4 regions of the Cutibacterium sp. LaCa_89 genome follow, and region 4 is predicted to be linked to each of the others. Evidence: riboswitches for the same ligand, from Rfam matches in the RefSeq annotation. Region 4 holds a riboswitch; each other region holds the start of a gene.

Region 1 (5,485 bases), 1.3 Mb from region 4:
ATATATATCGTTGTGATGAGCGCTACGGCTATCGCCAGCGCGTCAGAGAGGGTAAGTCCGAAACGTATGCGCGTCGGCCAGTGAAGGCGTCCGGCGGCCTTGCGGGCAACTTCGGTACTGATGGCGGTGCCTTTCGAACGTGAGAGCACTCTCAAGCTGAAGTCATTCCGAAGCATTCATATCATGAAAGTGACAGTCCCTGCCGGGGCGCGACCATCGCGGATGCTTGGCGGGTTGATCGCCTCTACGGCAAGGCACAATGCAGTGTCAGACTCGTCCGGGCGACGGGTGAGCGCTCCGGTACGTTCTCTCGCGGCCAGGCTGTGTGATAGCCGCGATGAAGACGTCGGTATGGTTGAGACGGTTTTGTCCGGGGTGAGCTGTCTGGGAGGAACTATGGACACCATCACCATCACCGCTGATGACGGAGCCGACGTCGACGTCCTTGTCTGGCGTCCCGAGGCTGCGTCGGGGCGCCCCATCAAGGGCTTGGTGCAGTTCTGCCACGGTATGGCCGAGTACGCGGCTCGCTATGACGAGGTCGCCCGGGTGCTTGCAGCCGACGGCTGGCTCGTCGTGGCGAACGACCACCGTGGCCACGGGCCGCGTGCTGCTGCCATAGGAGAACTCGGAACCACGTCTGATCGTGGCTACCACCAGCTGCTCGACGACCTGTCCGCCGTCGCTGACCACTTCATGGCCAAGCTGGAGGGGAAGCCGTGGTTCCTCGTCGGACACTCGATGGGGTCGTTCCTTGCCCGTGTCCTGGCCGTTCGTCGGGGACGCGAGATGGCCGGCCTGGTCATCATCGGCACCGGCTCCTCCCTGGGGCCGTTGAGCACTGTCGCCACCGGGCTGGCCCAGGCCCAGGTGCTCATGGTGGGGGAGGACTCCCGCAGCCCGCTGCTCAACACGCTGTCCTTTGGGTCCTTCAACCGAGCCTTCCTGCCGGCCCGCACCGACTATGACTGGTTGTCCCGAGACGCTCACGTCGTGGACGCCTACAACGACGACCCGCTGTGCGGTTTCGTCTGCACCGCAGCCTTCTACCGCGAACTCGTCCGACTCATCGAACTCGCCAACTCCACCGAGATCTTCCGAGCGACTCCACCGGCACTGCCCATTCTGCTGATGTCGGGCGCCAAGGACCCGGTGGGGGACTCCGGCAGGGGAGTGCGCCAGGTCGCGCGTCAGTTGCGCGACTCGGGCTCGCGTGAGGTGGACCTCGTTCTCTACCCCGGGGCGCGCCACGAGATCCTCAATGAGGTGAACCGTCGACATGTCCACGCCCACCTGCGCGACTGGATTGATGCCGTCGCTGCCCGGCCCCGGACCTTGCAGGTTCGGAAAGCACGGTGAAAGGCCGCTCACGTTCGTTTCGCACAATCGTGCACATGCACCCCCGCTGCGTGAAGGCGATTGTGCGCAGCCTAGTATCGTAGGTGCTGGTGCCGAGGAATCCCATCCGGGGTTTCAAGGCGGTAAGAGGGAATCCGGTGAAACTCCGGAACTGCCCCGCAGCGGTGAGTGGGAACGACATCACCATCGTCGCCCATCTGGTTCTCGGACCGGGTGGACGTCGATCAAGCACTGGGCTTCGGTCTGGGAAGCGGTGACGTAGGACTCGTCGGCAGACGAGGTGCCCATGAGTCCGAATACCTGCCAGAGCGTGTGGTGCACTCCGCGTGTGCCACAGCGTCCGAGGTCTCGAGGGCCGGCCGAGGTCGTCCAACCATCCACAGCGGAGCAGGAGTCTGACGAATGACTGATCCTGACAACCTCGCATCCAAGCCCGTCGAGGACAGGATGCCCGAGGAGTTGAGCCTGGCCGGGGACTTCCCGAAGGTCACCCACGAACAGTGGGAGGACGCGGTCCTCAAAGTCTTGAACCGGGGTCGCCCCGAGGGCAAGGAACTCAACATCGAGCAGGGAATGAAGCGCCTCGAGCCGACCACGGTCGACGGCATCCAGATCGAGCCGATGTACCGGCGTCAGGATGCCTCCGAGAAGCTCGGCGCTCCGGGCGTACCGCCCTTTACCCGCGGCACGACGATCCGTGACGGTAGCATGGACGCGTGGGACGTCCGAGCCCTTCACGAGGATCCCGACGTCGAGTTCACCAAGAAGGCCGTCATCGCTGACCTCGAGCGTGGCGTGACGTCCCTGTGGCTGCGGGTCGGTGCCGACGCCATCAACCCCGAGGACATTGCCGGCGATCTCAAGGACGTGCTGCTGGACCTGGCCAAGGTCGAGGTCTCCAGCCGCGACGACCAGGAGGCTGCCGCCGAGGCCCTCCTCAAGGTCTACGCCGATTCCAAGATCGAGCCCGACAAACTGTCGTTCAACCTCGGTCTGGATCCGATCGGTTTCGCCGCCCTCAACGGTGGCACCCCGGATCTGTCCGGCATGGGCGAGTGGGTCAGGAAGATCGAGAAGTACAAGAACTCCCGCGCCTTCGTCGTTGACGCCACGATCTACCACAACGCTGGTGCCGGCGACGTGCACGAGCTCGCCTGGGCCATCGCCACCGGCGTCGAGTACGTCCGCGCTCTCATGGAGCAGGGACTGACCGCCGAGCAGGCGTTCGACGCCATCAACTTCCGGGTGTCCGCCACCCACGACCAGTTCCTGACCATCTGCCGTCTACGCGCCCTGCGCACCCTGTGGAACCGCGTCGGTGAGGTCTTCGAGGTGCCGGCCGCCAAGCGTGGTGCCCGCCAGGAGGCCGTCACCAGCTGGCGTGAGCTGACCCGTGACGATCCCTACGTCAACATCCTGCGAGGCACCATCTCGACCTTCGGTGCTGCTGTCGGTGGTGCCGAGGCCGTCACGACCCTGCCCTTCGATGCCGCCATCGGCCTGCCGAAGAGCGACTTCTCGCGTCGTATCGCCCGCAACACTGGCATCATCCTCGCCGAGGAGTCCAACATCGGTCGCGCCAATGACCCGGCTGGTGGCTCTTTCTACGTTGAGGCTCTGACTAAGAAGCTGGAAGAAGCCGCTTGGGTCGAGTTCCAGGCCGTCGAGGCTGCCGGTGGCATGGCCGCCGCACTGACCGGCGACCACGTCCGCACCGAGCTCGACAAGCTGAATGCCGAGCGCGCCAAGCGTCTGGCGACCCGCAAGCAGCCGATCACGGCCGTCAGCGAGTTCCCGCTGCTCGACGCCAAGACGGTCGAGACCAAGCCGTACCCCGAAACTGCCGAGCGCAACGGGCTGGAGTGGCGCCGCGACGCCGAGATCTTCGAGGCCCTCGTTGATCGTTCCGCCACCTGCTCCGAGCGTCCGAAGGTTTTCCTGGCTTGCCTGGGAACCCGTCGTGACTTCGGTCCTCGCGAGGGATTCTCCGCCCCGGTGTGGCACATCGCCGGCATGGAGACCCCGGAGTGCGAGGGAGGCACCACTGAAGAGGTCGTCAAGGCCTTCAAGGAGTCCGGTGCCGAGGTCGCTGACCTGTGTTCGAACGCCAAGACCTACGCGGCCCAGGGCCTCGAGGTCGCCAAGGCCCTCAAGGAGGCTGGCGCCAAGCTGGTCTACCTGTCGGGTGCCTTCAAGGAATTTGGTGATGACGCTGCCGAGGCCGAGAAGGTCGTCGACGGGCGCATCTACCTCGGAATGGACGTCGTTGACGTCCTGACCACCACTCTGGACACGTTGGGAGTTGCCAAGTGACCACCCTGCCTCGTTTCGATTCCATCAACCTCGGAGACTCTCCGGTCCCCGCGGACGCACAGGAGCAGTTCGCCAAGCTGGCCGCCGCCGCTGGTGAGCAGGAGCCCTGGACCACTCCGGAGCAGATTCCGGTCGGTCACCTGTACTCCGAGGACGTCTACGCCGACATGGACTGGCTGGACACCTACGCCGGTCTGCCGCCCTTCACCCACGGCCCGTACGCCACCATGTACGCCTTCCGTCCGTGGACGATTCGTCAGTACGCCGGATTCTCCACCGCCAAGGAGTCCAACGCGTTCTACCGCCGTAACCTGGCCGCTGGTCAGAAGGGTCTGTCGGTCGCCTTCGACCTGCCGACCCACCGTGGTTACGACTCCGACAACCCGCGTGTTCCCGGTGACGTCGGCATGGCCGGTGTGGCCGTGGACTCCATCCTGGACATGCGTGAGCTCTTCGCGGGTATTCCGCTGGACCGCATGTCGGTGTCCATGACGATGAACGGCGCCGTGTTGCCGATTCTCGCCCTGTACGTTGTGACCGCCGAGGAGCAGGGTGCCAAGCCCGAGCAGCTCGCCGGAACGATCCAGAACGACATCCTCAAGGAGTTCATGGTTCGTAACACGTACATCTACCCGCCGCTGCCCTCGATGCGGATCATCTCCGACATCTTTGCCTTCACCAGCGCGAACATGCCGAAGTGGAACTCCATCTCCATCTCCGGCTACCACATGCAGGAGGCCGGCGCGACCGCCGACATCGAGATGGCCTACACCCTGGCCGACGGAGTCGACTACATCCGCGCTGGCGAGTCGGTGGGCCTGAAGGTCGACCAGTTCGCACCGCGTCTGTCCTTCTTCTGGGCCATTGGCACCAACTTCTTCATGGAGGTCGCCAAGATGCGCGCGGCTCGCATGCTGTGGGCCAAGCTCGTCAACCAGTTCGGACCTAAGAACCCGAAGTCCATGAGCCTGCGTACCCACTCGCAGACCTCTGGCTGGTCGCTGACCGCTCAGGACGTGTACAACAACGTCATCCGTACCTGTGTGGAGGCCATGGGAGCCACCCAGGGACACACCCAGTCCCTGCACACCAACTCCCTCGACGAGGCCATCGCCCTGCCGACAGACTTCTCCGCTCGTATCGCTCGAAACACCCAGCTGTTCATCCAGCAGGAGTCGGGCACCTGCCGCGTCATCGATCCCTGGAGCGGTTCCGCCTACGTCGAGAAGCTCACCCTCGAGCTGGCTCGCAAGGCCTGGGCCCACATCCAGGAGGTCGAGAAGGCCGGCGGTATGGCCAAGGCCATCGAGAAGGGCATCCCGAAGATGCGTATCGAGGAGGCCGCTGCCCGTACCCAGGCCCGTATCGACTCCGGTCGTCAGCCCCTCATCGGCGTCAACAAGTACCGTCTCGATGAGGAAGAGGATCTCGAGGTCCTCAAGGTCGACAACACCCAGGTGCTCAAGGAACAGAAGGCCAAGCTCGAGCAGCTTCGCGCCAACCGTGACGAGGAGGCCTGCCAGGCTGCTCTGGAGAAGCTCACCTGGGCTGCTGCCAACCCGGACCCGAGCGATCCCGACCGCAACCTGCTCAAGCTGTGCATCGACGCCGGTCGCGCCAACGCCTCCGTCGGCGAGATGTCCGACGCAATGGAGAAGGTCTTCGGGCGCTACACCGCTCAGATCCGTACCATTGAGGGCGTGTACAGCAAGGCAGCCGGTAGCACCGAGTCGACCAAGAAGGTCCACGACCTCATCAAGAAGTTCGAGGAGAAGGAAGGCCGTCGTCCTCGCATCATGATCGCGAAGATGGG
Region 2 (5,485 bases), 1.2 Mb from region 4:
GTCCCGTCTGCCCCGTGACAACGAGACGATCTGTTACATCAAGGATCCCCGCTTGGCCGACATCGCCAAGGCCAAGAACATGACGAAAACCTGCGCCGCGGTGGACCTGTGGGCCGAGGAGGGCAAGCTCGACGGGGCCATCGTCGCCATCGGCAACGCCCCCACCGCCTTGTACCGGGTGCTCGAGGTGTGCGAGGAGACGGGTGCCTGCCCGGCAGCCGTCGTCGGCATCCCTGTCGGGTTCGTCGGTGCAGCCGAGTCCAAGCAAGCCCTTGTCGACTCGCCCCTGGACTTGGAATACCTCACCTTGTTGGGACGACGTGGCGGCTCAGCGATCGCAGTGGCCGCCGTCAACGCCATTGCATCGACCGACGAGCTGACCAACAACCATCGCTGAGAAGCCCCTCACCAGAGCATCGCAGTGGGGCTGAAACCGGCGTCGCCCAGCAGCCGCATCTCACCATCCCAGCCAGGCTCCGTAGCTCGCCTGTCCGGAGATCTGCACCCCTGCTCGCCGTCGTCATGGTCAACGACAACCACGTCAACGTCACAGACACCGCACCTGTGAAGCCAAGGGGTACCGAAGCGGCGCAGCTACCTCTCAGCCCTCGTGCCCGGGCACGGAGGCCGGAATCTTCAGCTGGGGTTTGATCGACGACTGGGGTTCCAACCCCCACTTCTCCAGGCTGACCCTCAGGTGCTCGGCGGCATCGATGTTGAGCGGACCAGAGGTCCACATGGCGTAGGGAAGGTTGAGGTAGCGCTTCTTCTTCACCGCATCCAGGTTCTTGGTCGCCGGATTCGATTCCAAGATCTTGATCTTCTCGCTGTAAGGCTGAGCGTCGTAGTCGACGAAGGCGATGGCGTCCGGGTTCATCTTCGCCACCTTCTCCCAGCCGATGCGCACCCAGGTGTCATTGACGTCATGGGCGCCGTTCTGCGCACCCGCCGCGTTGATGATGGCTTGTGGGCCGCCCTTCCTTCCGCTGGTGAAGACGGTGTCCTTGGCGGAGTCGAAGAGCAGCACCGTCGGGGTCTTCTTGGCCTTCGGAGCCTTCTGAAGGGCACCAAGACGATCATCCATGTCCTTCACGGCCTTCTTGCCGGTGTCCTCGTGCCCAGTGAGGATGGCGAGATTGGTGATGTCGGTACGCACCGCATTCCAAGGATCCATGACGCCGCGGGCGCTCTGGCCGTCCTTCTGTCGACAGGACTCGGTGAGCAGATAGCTGTTGATGCCCTTGCCGTGCAGATTGTCGGGGGTGAGATTGTTCGCCTCGGAGAATCCGTAGTCCCAGCCGGCGACGACGACGTCGGGCTTGTTGGCGATGATCGACTCGAGCGTCATGTAACCCTTGACGCCCTCGTGCAGACTGTTGATGGTGTCGGTTCCGTACTTGGCAGTGAGGATCTCCTTGTCCCGGCCCATCGAGCTCACTGCGGCGATCTGTTTGCGTGCCCCGGCGCTCAGCGTCATGGCGATGATGCTGCCGTCATTGACGTAGAGGCGTTCGGCATTCCTGGGGTAGGTGACCTTCTTACCGCAGTTGGTCACGGTGACTTCGCCGGAGTCCTTGGCGGAGTCGCCGCTCTTGGGAGTGGACCCACTGCCGCAGGCGGTGAGTCCCACGGCCAGACAGGCGGCCATGACGACGGGTAGGAATTTGGTGGACATTTCAGTTTTCCTCTCTGATGAGTTCAGGCAGCGGCGCAGTGCACACGAGCTCCTGGCTGCCATCGGGGGTGGTGACATGGTGTGCGACGACGTGGAATGCCGTCGCGACGTTCGATGGGCTGAGCGCCTCACGGGCCGGACCTGCAGAGAGCACTCCGCCATCCGCCAGGACGACGACGTGGTCGAAGTGGGCTGCGGCCATGCCCAGATCGTGGATGGTGGCGACCACCGTCCGACCGCTGGCGCGCAGCGTGTCCAGCAGCATGAGTTGGTGGCGCACGTCGAGGTGATTGGTCGGCTCGTCGAGCATGATGAGGTCTGCACCCTGGGCCAGGCCACGGGCGATGACGGCGCGACGCCGTTCACCGCCGGACAGGTGGTCGCAGCGACGATCGATGAGGTGGTCAAGTCCGACCAAGGCCAGGGAATCCCGGATGATCCTTCGCTCGGAACGCTGCCCCACCTGCCACGGCTTGCGATGCGGAGTACGTCCCAGCGCAACCATCTCACCCAGCAGGAGGTCTGGCGATGGCGACTCCTCCTGCCCGACGAAGGCCATGAGCCGAGCACGTTTCATGGGGGTGTAGTCGGTGACGGAGGTGCCGTCGAGCAGGACGTCTCCGGAATTGAACTGACGCACCCCGGCGATGGATCGCAGCAGAGTCGACTTGCCGACTCCGTTGACGCCGACGATGGCGGTGAGCTCCCCCGGCTCGGCGGTGAAACTGACGTCGTCGACGATGATGCGGTCGTTGATGCGGCACTGGACGTTGCAAACTTCGAGACGTGTCATGACTCACTCGAGAATCGGTACTGGCTGCGCCCCATGAGGTACAGGAAGATGGGAGCGCCGATGAACCCGGTGACGACGCCGAGAGGCACCTCCTGTGGTGCCGCGATGACGCGGGCGCCGACGTCCACCCACAGCAGGAAGAGACTGCCGATGGCGGCGGCGACGGGCAGCATCGACCGGTGACTGGCTCCCACGAGCAGCCGTGACATGTGGGGAATGACGAGTCCGACGAATCCGATGCCGCCCGAGACCGCCACGAGCACCCCGACGAGTACCGAGTTGCCGACGAACAACGCCTTACGCACCCTGGTGTCGGGGATGCCGAGGGATCGAGCGACGTCGGTGCCAGCCGCCAGGGCATCGAGCCAACCCGAGAAGGCGATCATGAGCACCACGGACAGAGCGGTGACGATGGCTGCCACCCACAAACTGTCCCAAGTGGCACCGGACACCGATCCCAGCATCCAGTACAGCACCGACTGCGCCGCGCGCGGGTCCGAGCTGCGGAAGACGAGGAAACTCGCCAGTGCCGAGAATGCCGCAGAGAGCACGACGCCCGAGAGCACCAGCCGCAGCGGCGTCATGCCGCCCTGGGCCATGGAGATGAGGTACACCAGAACGGCGGCGCCCAATGCCCCCACCAAGGCTCCGATGGTGAGCCGGTGAGGGCCCCAGGAGGCAAACATCCCCAGGGCGATGACCGCGGTGGCCCCCACACTCGCACCGGCCGAGACACCCAGCAGGTAGGGGTCGGCAAGCGGGTTGCGCACCAGGGTCTGCATACCGCTTCCGGCCAGGGCGAGTCCGGCTCCGACGATGATCGCCAGCAGTGCCCTGGGGGCACGCAGGTCCCAGACGATGACATCGATCGTCGGGTCGGGGCCCGGCTCACCAGTGATCCTGGCACCAACCGTGTCAAGAACGCCACGCATTGGCAATGGTTCCGAACCAATGGTCAGCGAGACGACGGCGCTGACGACGATGAGCACGACGAGGATGATCACCAGGGGTGCCACCGGCAACCGACGGTCACGCTCGGCCGACCGTCTCGAGGAAGGCATAGCTGTTCCTTCTGGGTGCGAGGACCTTGATGCGAGGCCCGAACGACACAAGTCATACATGGGGTCTTCGGACTTCGGATCACTCTCGGTCGGCCCTTCCCAGGATCACTCCCAGTGGTCTTGCCGACGTCGTCACCGTCACCGCTGCGCAACAGTCCAGGATTCTCACCGGATTCACTGCGGCCTCATCGGGGCCGCACCATGTATGCGAGACAGGCTAGCACCTGTGACACGCACTTCGCGACGTGCCGTCCGCCAGCCCCTTGTCACAGACATGCCGGATCGCGTGCGGCACACGCCTCGGAACCCACCGAGCGCAATCGACGGGGTACTTCGCACCCACGTGGTAATTCAGTTCGGCAAGGTACCTCGTGCCACACCAGGTGACAGACACCACGACTCCTGACACATCTGCCACAGAGACGAACGGACCACAACACCGCCACCGACAGGATCTCCATACCGCGCAGAGCTCCCCACACTGCGAAAAGTTGTGCTCCCGCCGCCGCTTCATGCCTGGAGTACAACTTTGTGGCTGAAAAATTCTGCTCAACAGCACAAGCGCGAGGGTAAGCACAATTTTCTCGACTGGTTCAGCAGCCAGAACCACAGGGAGCAGCCTCGAAGACTGCACCCAGACACCCAATCCGAGGGTGCAAGTACAATCTTTCGGTCAAAAAGTTGTGCTCCACCGCCCCGAAAGGGGAAGTGCACTTAGCTTTCCGGTGTATCGGAACACGCTCTGCCTGACCAGGAACTTGGCGAGATGGATCATAAGGACTGAAAAAGTCAGGATGCCTCGTCACCTGTCCACAGGTAGTGAAATCCGCGACCTGCCATTGCCTCTGACGAAGGCTGCAGTACTCCGTCAGCCATGAGATCCTTGAGGACCTGTCCGACGTTGGAAGCCCACACATCCAGGATGACGCCCAATTCTGTCGTACTGATACGCCCTCGATGCCGGGCATATTGACGAGCCGTCACTGCTCTACTAGGCACTGAACGCTTCAAACCGCGATTCGCATATTCCATGTCCAGCTGCTTGTTTGCTCTCTTGGAGAGGGTAAACGCGGGGAGGGCTTCGTCGGGAACGCCGCGGATGAGCTTCAGCAAGGGTTCGCCATCACACTCCGTCTGCCGTAGAAGCTCAAGAGTTTCGTGAACTTCCTCGACGGGGACTTGCAGGTAGGGAGCAAGAATGTCCTCGTCGATCCAGAGATGATCAGTGAGGAAACGCATAACCATCAAAGTGCGGAGATTTTGCATGAGCTCGGGAACATTCATACCAGTGAGCCACGATGTCCATGCCACGTCAGGATCGACACCGGAAAGCGTCGTCACCACATAGGGACCGTCAATTTCCCGAATGGTCGGCATGCGAAGCCCCCGGCGAAGCAAATCACCAACCATACGGTCAACTCCGATACCTTCACGTTCTGCAATTCGAAGTGATGCCAAGAGCTCAGTGAGAGCAACGTTTCTGGACGTCGATGGGTGGGTGATGATGTTCTCAGCCGTCACACCTCCGAAGAATCCTCCGGGGCTGGTAACTCGCAAGACGGCTCCTTCGTGCTCGATGAGCGTTGCATCGGGCAGCCCCCATTCACGATGAGCCAACCCATTGACGATGGCCTCACGAATGGCACGTTCCGACAGCTGGCGGACCTGCCCCTCGACAAGTCCCGAAGACACATGCGATAAAGGGTTGTACGCCCGCGCGACGGCGAACGCCCGTTGGAGCTGCTCAAGCAGTGATACCCCACCAATACGTACTCGGTCACCGCTGTCCTGACCGGGCATGTCACGACGTATGTAGTCAAGGCATGGCTCGGGACGCCCCACAAAGACCAGAGCAGCAGCATTGGTGAGCTTGCCCTCACCATCAATGGCGTTCAACCGGGACAGCAACTCACGACTCGTACAGTTGGCCAATTCCACCGCCGCCTCGTCGGTGCT
Region 3 (5,485 bases), 340 kb from region 4:
CTGGTCGATCACCGCGACCGTCGACCTCGACGAGTGTGACGAGGCCGAGGACCTGGTACTTCGGACAAGGGCCTTCAGCCGGCTGGACTGACGGATTCCCACTCCACCACTCGCCCCTCGCGCAGGGTCGCAGGGACGTCGATGATCCGCTGGTTTCCGCTTCCCCGCCATGGCAGGGTGAGGGTGCGTCGTGCCAGCTGGAAAGGTCCGTCGACCAGGACGTCCACCTGGTCCAGCATCTCGGCCAGCTCTGGGTTGTGACGGGCCTGACGCAGCAGGGCATCCATGGTGAATCCGGACCATGCCCAGACGTCCCACCCCATTTCGTGGGCAGCACGGGACAACGTCGCGCAATCTCCAGGTTGACGACTCGCCTCACCGCCCGAGAGCGTCAATCCGGACGCCAACACCGACGACCTCATCTCGGTGATGATCTCCTCGACGTCGATCTCCTGGCCACCGCAGGGATCCCAGGTACCAGGGTTCTGGCATCCGGGACACTTCAGCGGGCATCCCTGCGCGAAGACCGTAAAGCGGATGCCGGGACCATCGACGATCGACTCCGGCTCGATCCCGGCAACCCTCATCCTCGCTCCGGTCTCATCCGTGCTTGACGCGGTCGCGGACCTCGGCCCGCTTGGCGTCGTTGAATCTGTCCAGCCCACCGACGAGGTAGCCGGTGATGCGGCGAATCCGGTCGAAGGACCCGGAATCCTCGTGACGGCCGCACTTGGGACACTCGTCGTCGATGATCCCGGTGTAGCCGCACTGAGGATCCCGGTCGACCGGATGGTTGATGGACCCGTACCCGATGCCGCTGGCAGCCATGTACCGCACGAGGGCCTCGAAGGCGTCGACGTTGCGTGCCGGATCGCCCGACAGTTCGACGTACGAGATGTGACCGCCGTTGGTGAAGGCGTGATAAGGAGCCTCAATGCGGATCTTGTCCGCAGCACCGATGTGGTACCAGACCGGCACGTGGAAGCTGTTGGTGTAGTACTCCCGGTCGGTGACTCCCGGGATCGACCCGTAACGCTGACGGTCCATCCGCACGAATCGTCCCGACAGTCCCTCGGCTGGGGTGGCCAGGGCCGAGAAGTTCAACCCGGTGCGCTCGGCGGCCTCGTCCATCCTCTCTCGCAGGTGACCGACGATCCGCAAGCCGAGCTGCTGGGCCTCCTCCGACTCACCGTGGTGGACACCGACCAAGGCCGTCAAAGTCTCGGCCAGCCCGATGAACCCCACCGACAGGGTCCCGTGCTCGAGCACCTCGGCGACGGCATCGTCAGGCCCCAAGTTCTCCGAGCCGATCCAGACCCCCTGCCCCATGAGGAAGGGGAAGTTTCGCACCAGCTTGTGGGACTGGATCTTGAGCCGGTCGAGCAACTGGTCGATGACGAGGTCGATCATCCGGTCGAAGGAGGTGAAGAAAACATCGACGTCGTGGTTGGCCTCGATCGCCAGCCTCGGCAGGTTGATCGAGGTGAAGGACAGGTTCCCGCGTCCCCAGGTCTGGGCCTGCGAGGGGTCATGGACGTTCGACATCACCCGGGTGCGGCAGCCCATGTAGGCGATCTCGGTCTCGGGATGGCCGGGCACGTAGTACTCGGCGTTGAACGGGGCATCCTGGAAGGAGAAGTTCGGGAAGAGGCGCTTGGCACTCACACGACAGGCCAGCCGGAACAGGTCGTGGTTGGGGTCGTCGTCGTCGAGATTGACACCCTTCTGCACCCGGAAGATCTGGATCGGGAAGATCGCGGTCTCCCCGCCGCCCAGACCGGCTTCGGTGGCCTCCAGCAGGCAATGCATCACCATCCGCGCCTCCGGGCTGGTGTCGGTGCCGTAATTGATCGACGAGAACGGGGTCTGCGCCCCGGCTCGCGAATTCATGGTGTTGAGGTTGGCGATGAGGGCCTCCATCGCCTGGTAGGTCTGACGACGCGTCTCCTCGACAGCCTGGCGACGGACTCTGTCGGCGACCCGGTCGGTGTCGTCAATGAGCCCGGCGAACAGTTCCGCCAGCTGCTCCTTCTCACGGGCCAGCGCGGCGGCATCCGGCTCCAGCACCCACCCGGAGGCCGCCTCGCGCACCTCGTCGAGATGCTCCTCGTCACCACCGAGAACCTCGAAAGTCCTCGTCAGACCGATTTGGGCGGCCTTGACGAAGGTCTTGGCGACCCCCGGCGCCATGTCTCGGTCAAAGTTCGGCACCGCCTGGCCACCGTGTTGGTCATTCTGGTTGGACTGGATCGCGATGCAGGCCAGGGCCGCGTACGACCCGATCGATTGCGGGGTTCGCAGCACGCCGTGGCCGGTGGAGAAGCCGTGCTCGAAGAGATCGGTGAGGTTGATCTGGCAACAGGTGGTCGTCAGGGTGAAGAAGTCGAGGTCGTGGATGTGGATGTCCCCGTCACGATGGGCGGCGGCATGGGTGGGGTCGAGCACCTCGAGCAGGTTGAACTGCTTGGCCGACTCGGTTCCGTAGCGCAGCATCGACCCCATTGCGGAGTTGCCGTCGACGTTGGCGTTCTCCCGCTTAGCGTCAGCCTCCTCGGCGGAGGCGAAGGTGATCTCGCGCAGGGTGCGCATGAGGGCGGACTGCTGGTCGCGGGCGACGGTACGACGCTGACGGTAGAGGATGTAGGCCTTGGCGACGTCGTCATGTCCCTGATCCATGAGGGCCTTCTCGACGAGGTCCTGGATGGCCTCGACGTCAGGGGTGTCCTCACCCATCTCGCTCAGTCGGGAGAGCACCTCGAGGGCGACCTCGGAGGCCAGGAGTTCGGGGGCGTCGATGCCACAGGCGACGAAGGCCTTGCGGACGGCCTCGACGATCTTCGTCGAGTCGAATCCGATGACCCGTCCGTCCCTCTTGCGGATGGATGCTGGTACTGCTCGCTGCTGGCTGATGGACACCGAATGAAGGGTGGTCGACATGCTCTCTCCTCGAAGCAGCGCACGGGTGGAGCAGGTTCGCCCCGGGTCGTCCCGCGCGCCCGTAGTCGTACCGGGTCGCCGACCCGGGCGCTGGCAGGTCTTCGGACTTCAGGGCGTTTCGCCGTCAGACGAGTTCCTACCGAGCGACGCTTCCCAACCGGATGGCCAGTGCGTATGTCGCCGTCGTTCCCTGTCACCGCTGCGGGGCAGTTCCGGTTTCCCACCGGATTCCCTCTTTCCTCCCATCGCCACCAGATGTGGATACAACCCCTACATCTGGTGTCTGGCGATGAGAACCAGCACAAGATGAAGGGTATACGCATCTCATCACATCTGCACACTCACCCCTTCACCTCGTCATCAGGGGTGGGCTTCCCCGCGTTCGGAACCGGTCGTGACACCCCTTCGGATCGCGCATCAGGCTGGCATCATGGACACACGCCAAGGGAAAGGACACAACCCATGGAGATCACCAGCACGTCCATCAAGGAAGGCCAGCCGATCGCCCTGGCCTACGCCCACGCCGATGCGGGCGGCAAGAACGTCAGCCCGCAGTTGAGCTGGACACCCGGCCCGGAGGGCACCAAGTCCTACGCGATCACCATCTACGATCCCGACGCCCCCACTGGTTCCGGCTTCTGGCACTGGATCCTCGCCGACATCGCGGCCGACGTCACCTCCCTCGACGAAGGCGGCCCGCTGCCCTCCGGCGTGCGCGAGTGGACCAACGACTACCAGGAGGACGGCTACTCCGGCGCCTGCCCGCCGCCCGGACCGGCCCACCGCTACATCCACACCGTCCATGCCATGCCGAGCGAGCATCTCGACATTCCTGACGACGCCGCCAACGTCCAGGTCCGCTTCGCCATCCACACCAGCGAGCTGGACTCCGCGTCGATCACCGGAACCTTCCAGCAGTCCTGACGATGACCAGGGCTGCCAACCGACCTCGTGGCAGCAAACACGAACAGGCGCCGTCGACCACGTGTCGGCGGTGCCTGCTTGACTGGCGTCGTGAAGCTTCGGCAGACATTGCTCACTCTCCTCGTCGCCGTCGGTCTGGTATCGATGCCGCTTTCCGCCAGTGCCGAGTCAGCAACCCCCACCCCGACGACCACCAGCACCAGCTACGCCAGCGGATCCGCGGACTCTCCCAAACCTGCCGCACCCATCACCCCCGGAGCAGGAATGGGCTGGGGCTCAGACCCGGTGTCCTCAGAACACGCATCCCAGATGGAGTGTGCCTCCGTGATGTTCGTCGGCGTTCGCGGCTCCGGGGAAACCCCTCCCTATGGCGAGACCATCACGTCGATCCGTGACGCTGTGGCCCAGAAGTGGAAGGGCAAGGGAACTGTCCGTCAGGTCTACCTGGACTACCCTGCGGCTGACCCTCACACCCTGCAACAGGCATCGATGAGCAGTCTCCTCTTCGACGCAACCATGCCGTCGACGGAGTACTTCGACTCTGCGGCTCTGGGAGCCAAGAAACTCACCGCCCTCCTCAACGCCGAGAAGAAGCAGTGCCCCAAGGAGTGGGTCATCCTCGCCGGTTTTTCCCAAGGCTCCCAGGCCATCACCCAGGCCCTCGCCCAGACCGACACCCCTCAGCGCCTGGCAGGTGCCATCCTGGCCGGGAACCCAGACCACTACCCAGGGCAGAACGTCCAGGAACTCAGTGGAGATGCCGACCGGTCAGCCATGGGAATGGCTGCCATCCTCTACTACTTGCGAGAGCGCGCACATGCGACCCCCGGGGCCAACCGTGACGCCCAGATGCGGGCCATCATCAAGGCCACCCTCAGTCTGAGTCAGGAATCCCTTGATCAGAAATCTCTGGACGCTGACATGGTCAAGGCCGGGGCGGCGATCCCTCCCGAGGCCTACCCGGAAACCTATTCAGTGTGCTTGAAGGGTGATCCGGTCTGCGACACCGCGCCAGCCCTGACGCGCATCCTCACCCTGCAGTCAACCTGGCAGGACGAGCTCAACCAAGGCCGTCCCGTCCACATGGGGTACACCCGAAGCGTCCTGGAGGCTTCCCTGAATCGCATTGCCCAGCGCGCGAATGCCGTGGGAGCCGCCGAGGCCAAGGGTGTTCCCATCCCCCATGGACAGACGGTGACGGTCGCGACTCGCGAATGGGGCCCGTTGCAGATCGCAGTTGCGGTCGGTGCCGGAGTGCTCGGTCTGGCACTGGGCTGGTTCCTGGGACGAGCCGGACGACGTCGTCAGCGTCATCACCGCTGGCACTGAGACCTCACAGCTCGAAGAACCACTGCCCAGTAGTCAGCACGCCGATGACGTCGGCCAGCAGAAGGCCTCCAAACGCAGCGAGCATCGCTGAGATACCGCGATGAAGCGCGACGGCGTGGTCCTCACGGATGCTCGTCACCACTCGGGTGACGCGGTCAGGCCCACCGATGAGGTAGGCGATGACGAGGACGATGAGCAGGCTGTGACTGCAGACAACCCAGATGAGGGACTCGGCGACGGCCCAGCTGACATGCGGAAGGTGCGCGGCATGGACGAGCATCGCCCAAAATGCCGG
Region 4 (5,485 bases):
CTTCTTCAATGAGGTGGTACCGGAGATCCCGGACAGATCGGCCAAGTTGACATTGTTGTTCGCCACCAAACGGGCAAGCTTGGGAAGCGCGCCCAGCCCGTCGAGGCTGGTGATGCCCGGATACTTGTACTTGCCGCGCCTGTTCTGGTTGATCGTCAGGTCCGTGAGACTCGTCAGCGAGGACAGCGGCTTCACCGTGGTGATGGGGTTCTGATCCAGGCTCATCGTCCTGAGATTCCCCAGACCCGCGAGCGGAGCCAAATCCTTGACGTGGTTGTTGGGCAGGTAGAGCGTCTCGAGCTTCGTCAGACCGGCAAGCGGATCGACGCTCTCAATCTCGTTGGTCGTCAGGTACAGGGTCTTGATGTTCGTCAGGGCCTCAGCTCCGGTGATGTCCTTGATGCCCTTGTCGATGCACTTGACCTCAGTCAGCGCACCAAGATTCTCAGCCGTCAGCGGCTTACCGGCACCTACGGCATCCTGGAGACAGGACTTGAAGTTCGCATCGGGGATATCGACGAGCTTCGGTGGTTCGGGAGCCGCGACGACATGGACAGTGATGGACCCGTTGAAGTACGTCGAGGCGTCACGGAACTGCCACACGTAGTCGCCAGCAGAGGGATAGGTGACGTTCTTGCCCTTGATCTTGACACCCTCAGGCACTTCGCGGTCGGCCACGAAGGTCGTACCGTGATGGTCGACAGCTGTCGGGACGGGGACCTGAACCCCGGCGGTGGCCGAGTCACCGTCAACGGCCTGGAAATTCGAGGTGATGTCGGCGTCACCTAGACCCTTGATGTCTTTGAGCGCGGATAGGTCACGGATGTGGTTCTTGCCGACGTCCAGCCGGGACAGCTTCGTCAAGGACCTAAGAGGCGCGACGTCGGTGATCTCATTGCTGTTGACATCCAGGCTGAAAATGCCAGTCGAGGAGGCCAACGGCTTGAGATCACTAATCTTGTTACCCGACAGAAAGGCTTTTCCCAGACCGGTCAGCCGATCAAGGCCGGTGAGGTCCTTGATTCCCATATTCCGGCAACTCAGGCTCGTCACGCCAGCAAGTTGATCCTTGGAAGGGGTAGTGGTGTCCAACTTGTCAGTGATGCACTTCTGCAGGGCCTTATCAGGAATCTCGAAGGACGCTACCGGAGTCGTCGGGGCTGGATCAACCTTCGGCTTCCAGGTCGGAGGAACCTCCCACGGGCCATCAATGAGCATGTAATGCCAGGCCTCGATCGAGCCAGGCTTCGGGTGGTAGTTGCTGGCACCTAGCTGCGAGTACTCCCATTTTGTCTCGGCATTCCTACCAGCCGGCTGACCATGAAAATAACCCCAATAGGCGTAAAATTTATCGGGGTTCTCCGGATATCCATTGATTGAATCAATGAACATTCCCAGGTCGCCACCGAAATCGGTGCTGCCGATGTCGAAACCGGCTGACTTCAACGCCTCCACCCCAGTGGAGAACTTCGACGCGCAGCCGGTGTCGACATGCCCGTCATCACGCTCGGCATACACGAACACGTGCTTCTGATCGATGCACTTCTGCGCCTCATCGTCGTACGACGTCGCCGGTGCTGCCGACGCCGGAACGAATGACACGATGGCCATCGGTATGGCCATGGCCACAGACAACACCACGGCCAACCCCTTGAACCGTCTCACAGGTCCTGCCTTTCACTGCGTGGACGCTTCGTCGTCATCCAAAGACAGGACCGACCATTCCGCTGTCCACGACGGAATTGAGTACGAGACATCTCAACGACGGTGATCCGACTTTGCCGACATCTCTGTCGAACTACACGGTTGCGGGACAGTCCTGGATTCACACCAGGTTCCCCATCGATGAAACCACCAAGATCCTAACATAAGGTGTTCTCGTCGCCGAACCCGAATGTGGACATGTGGTGGCGCCAAGCCTAGACTGACACCGCGACCGCAGGGGAATTCGGTGTGAATCCGGAACTGACCCGCAACCGTGAGGGGCCCACCCCCGAGTCGGAGTACCTGGGTTGTCGAAGGAATATCACACACCGTCGAGGACTGCGGTGAGTTCGACTCAGGGGCCCTTCCCGTCCGGAGCGCAACGCAGCCTCAGGAAGAAGGCCCGCCACATGACCAGGCTCAATCAATGGGTCGCCGGCCTCGCCGCCGGTGCGCTCGTCGCATCGCCGTTCGCGGCACCAGCGTTCGCTGACCCGCAGCCCGCGCCATCCCATGCAGCCATCACCGCCACCATTGATGACGGCTCTGCTCCCTACTGCTTCGATCCGCCGGCCAACCCGGTCAAGGGTGCCATGTGGGCCGGATCGGTCAACGACACCGCCGCCACCAGCAAGTACGTCGCCAAAGCCGCCGACTGGCTCGCCCAGAAGTGGCAGGAAGACCCGACAAACTACAGACAGGCCGGCGGCATCGCCGACGGCATCATCGCCCTGGTCGGCTCAGACGCCCATCCCGACGTCGTCAAGGAAATGACCACAGCCCTCAAGGAAGCCGGCCCGAAGTACGTCGACAAGAACCCGGCTGGCCTGGCCAAGGTGATCATGACCGCCGAAATTCTCGGCGAGGATCCCACCTATTTCCTCGGCAAGGAAACCGGAAACCTCTGGATCAAGCTCGCCAGCTACATCAACGATGACAGCCCAGGCATGAAGAACCGCGTCACCATGTACTGGGGCCCACACCTCATCACCATCGCACTGACCCGCGCCAACCGCCCGGTACCAACGAAGATCCTCGACAAACTGCTGTCCACCCAAGGCACCCAAGGTGACGATGCCGGCGCTTTCGGATACACCAAACGAAACCAAGACGGCACGAAAACCTTCGTCGGCGACCCCGACTACACCGGCATCGCCCTGTCCGACCTCACCCTCCTCCAACGCAACCCCCACCTCATCCCAGACGGCTACCACACCAAAATCGACACTGCCGCCAACAACGCCACCACATGGGCCATCAACACCAAAACCCACGACGACGGCGACTACTGGGAAACCTACTCCGCAGCCAACTCCACCGGCATGCTCGCCAGCGCCCTCGCCGAGCGTGGCGAGGACATGAAATCCGTCAAGCAATGGCTCATCCGCCAACAAAACCTCACGAAAGTCGGCGCATGGCAAGCCCAACGCAACGACCACGAACCCAACATCATGGCCACCGACCAAGCCATCATGGCCATCACCGGCCACGGCTACGCCTCAACATGGTCCGGCAAAACCCCCAAAAACACCCCAACCTGCACAACCACCCCAACCACCAAGCCCACTGTCACCCCAACCACCAAGCCCACTGTCACCCCAACCGGCAAGCCCGGTGACATGGGCGGCGCCCAGAAGTGCATCGCCGTGGGCCATGTGTGGGTCTACGTTGAGCAGCGCGACGGCACCTCCGAGGGTGCTTGCGCCTCGAAGTTCGGCAATGGTCTGGAGGCGCTTGAGTCCGCCGGATTCATCGTCAAGGCCGAGGGCAGCATGGTCACCATGATCAACGGCTACCCGACGAAAACCGACACCCACGAGGCGTACTGGTCCTACTGGCACGCCACCCCGGCTGGCGCTGACAAGTCGGCGACATGGGAGCACTCGAGGACCGGCGCCGCGAGCGCCCAGCCCAAGGCCGGATCCATTGAAGGCTGGTACTTCAAGTCCTCCGCCGCTGACTGGAATGCTGGACCGAGCTGGGATGCCCGTCTAACACCATACGACCCCTCGGCTACCCCGACTCCGAATCCGAGCGTGACCCCGACCCAGACGCCGAAGCCATCCGTCTCCCCGACAGTGGCCCCGACCGTCACTCCCACCGGCACACCGACGATGACCCCGACCGGATCGGCCACTCCGACGCCATCCGCCACCGAAACGGCCACCGCAACTGGATCGGCCACCGCAACGGCTACTGCCACGGCACCCGCCCCAGTGACACCAGCCCCGGTCGGCCCGTCGAACCGTCCCTCGGATCGTCCGACAGCGCTGCCGCGTACCGGCGTCTGAGACAGCTGCTGGGTCGAATACTCTCCTCTGAGGCATGATCGTCAGGTGAGTATTCCCCGCATCGAGAGTCGGCGAGCACTCCGACCCATGGTTGGAGTGCTCGCCGCTGTGTTGTTCGCCACCCTGACCATCTTCTTCTCGGTCGCCGCGCAGGCCACACCTTCGCCGAGCGCCGATACCGGTCAGGCGAAAGCGATTGACGACTGCCTCAACGCCAAGAAGGTCTGGGTCTTCGTCATCACTGACGACGAGAAGGTACTGGCCAACCAGTGTGTCGACTCACCGTCCACCGGCGCCGACGTCCTCGAGAAGGCCGGAATCACCGTCAGCAAGAACAAGTCGGGTCTCATCTGCACGATGAACGATCATCCCGCTACCTGCCCCAGGACCTTCAACGGCCAGTACTGGGCGTACTACCACGCCTCTGGCGCCGGTGCCGCCTGGGACTACTCGAAGAAGGGCGCCGACCAGTACAAGCCAGCTGCCGGATCCATCGAAGGCTGGTGCTACAACAAGCCAAAGACCAAGTCCTGCACTCCCCCGAAGCTGGCTGCCGGGAGCGCTGCGGGCGTCTCTTACCAGTTGACCAGTAACAGCGCGAAGACGGGTCAGAACGCCGACACCTCGTCTGGCAGATCTACGTCCGGCCCGATTGCCACGGCCATCGTCATTGCCCTCGTGGTCATCGCCCTCATCGTCGCATTCGTCGTGCGTCGCCGCCAGTCCTGACCTGCACCACCAGGCGCAACGGCAGCGGGGGCCGGGGATCATGTCCCCGGCCCCCGCTTCTTACGTATGAGATTTCACCGTCACTTGACGTAGCCGATGTCCTCTGTGTGCACCCTCTGGAAGGTCGCAGCACCGAAGTTCGCCAAGTTTTTCGGGGTGGCGGTGAACATGATGCGACGGTACAACGGCAGCACCATCACATCGTCCCAAATGTGCTTGTCGGCCTCATTGGTGAGCTCGCGTCGCTTGTTGACGTCCATCTCAGTGTCGATCTGCGGGATGAGCTTCTCAATCTCGGGATCGATGATCTGGGTGTAGTTCGACTGCGACGGCTTCTTGGAGCCCTCAGCAGCAGCGCCATAGATCTGACGGACGTTGGCCATCGGGTACTGGGTGCCCTGCCAAGTGAACGCAATGACGTCGAAGGAGTGGTTCGTCAGCACCTTCTGCATATCGCTGGACGGAGTGTTGACGAGGTTGACCTTGACGCCGATCTTCGCCATGTCCTGCTTGAACAGCGCACCCTCATTCTCGGAGGTGGGCACGCCGGTCAGCTGAGCGTAGTTGATGGTGAGGGTCTTGCCGTCCTTGACGCGGTAGTCACCCTGCTTCTTCCAACCGGCCTCATCAAGTTGCTTCTCAGCAGCCTTCGGGTCGTACTTGTAGTCCCCGGAGTTGTCCTTGTAACCAGGCTGGCCCGGCATGAAGAAATGGTTGCCAAGCATCACCGAGTCAGCCTGGACCGGCAGACCGGCAAGGTC

What was found. A riboswitch is a leader RNA that binds a small molecule or an ion and turns the genes downstream of it on or off. The one in region 4 is predicted to bind cobalamin.
Region 1: another riboswitch for cobalamin. It lies ahead of mutA (methylmalonyl-CoA mutase small subunit); the one in region 4 lies ahead of ACP8LP_RS09355 (prenyltransferase/squalene oxidase repeat-containing protein).
Region 2: another riboswitch for cobalamin. It lies ahead of ACP8LP_RS02300 (FecCD family ABC transporter permease); the one in region 4 lies ahead of ACP8LP_RS09355 (prenyltransferase/squalene oxidase repeat-containing protein).
Region 3: another riboswitch for cobalamin. It lies ahead of ACP8LP_RS10910 (anaerobic ribonucleoside triphosphate reductase); the one in region 4 lies ahead of ACP8LP_RS09355 (prenyltransferase/squalene oxidase repeat-containing protein).

The regions. Positions count from the first base shown of each region.
Region 1 is NZ_CP190889.1:686,640-692,124, forward strand. It holds gene ACP8LP_RS03160 (UDP-phosphate galactose phosphotransferase) at 1-176, opposite strand, end outside; gene ACP8LP_RS03165 (alpha/beta fold hydrolase) at 397-1,359, shown strand; cobalamin riboswitch at 1,430-1,681, shown strand; gene mutA (methylmalonyl-CoA mutase small subunit) at 1,762-3,672, shown strand; gene scpA (methylmalonyl-CoA mutase) at 3,669-5,485, shown strand, end outside.
Region 2 is NZ_CP190889.1:514,628-520,112, reverse strand. It holds gene ACP8LP_RS02315 (precorrin-8X methylmutase) at 1-397, shown strand, start outside; gene ACP8LP_RS02310 (ABC transporter substrate-binding protein) at 602-1,675, opposite strand; gene ACP8LP_RS02305 (ABC transporter ATP-binding protein) at 1,677-2,468, opposite strand; gene ACP8LP_RS02300 (FecCD family ABC transporter permease) at 2,465-3,484, opposite strand; cobalamin riboswitch at 3,573-3,748, opposite strand; gene ACP8LP_RS02295 (RNA/DNA-binding domain-containing protein) at 4,319-5,485, opposite strand, start outside.
Region 3 is NZ_CP190889.1:2,373,910-2,379,394, forward strand. It holds gene ACP8LP_RS10900 (DEAD/DEAH box helicase) at 1-91, shown strand, start outside; gene nrdG (anaerobic ribonucleoside-triphosphate reductase activating protein) at 75-587, opposite strand; gene ACP8LP_RS10910 (anaerobic ribonucleoside triphosphate reductase) at 601-2,937, opposite strand; cobalamin riboswitch at 3,013-3,205, opposite strand; gene ACP8LP_RS10915 (YbhB/YbcL family Raf kinase inhibitor-like protein) at 3,400-3,861, shown strand; gene ACP8LP_RS10920 (cutinase family protein) at 4,126-5,190, shown strand; gene ACP8LP_RS10925 (hypothetical protein) at 5,195-5,485, opposite strand, start outside.
Region 4 is NZ_CP190889.1:2,034,712-2,040,196, forward strand. It holds gene ACP8LP_RS09350 (leucine-rich repeat domain-containing protein) at 1-1,665, opposite strand, end outside; cobalamin riboswitch at 1,889-2,129, shown strand; gene ACP8LP_RS09355 (prenyltransferase/squalene oxidase repeat-containing protein) at 2,115-3,995, shown strand; gene ACP8LP_RS09360 (hypothetical protein) at 4,041-4,724, shown strand; gene ACP8LP_RS09365 (ABC transporter family substrate-binding protein) at 4,805-5,485, opposite strand, start outside.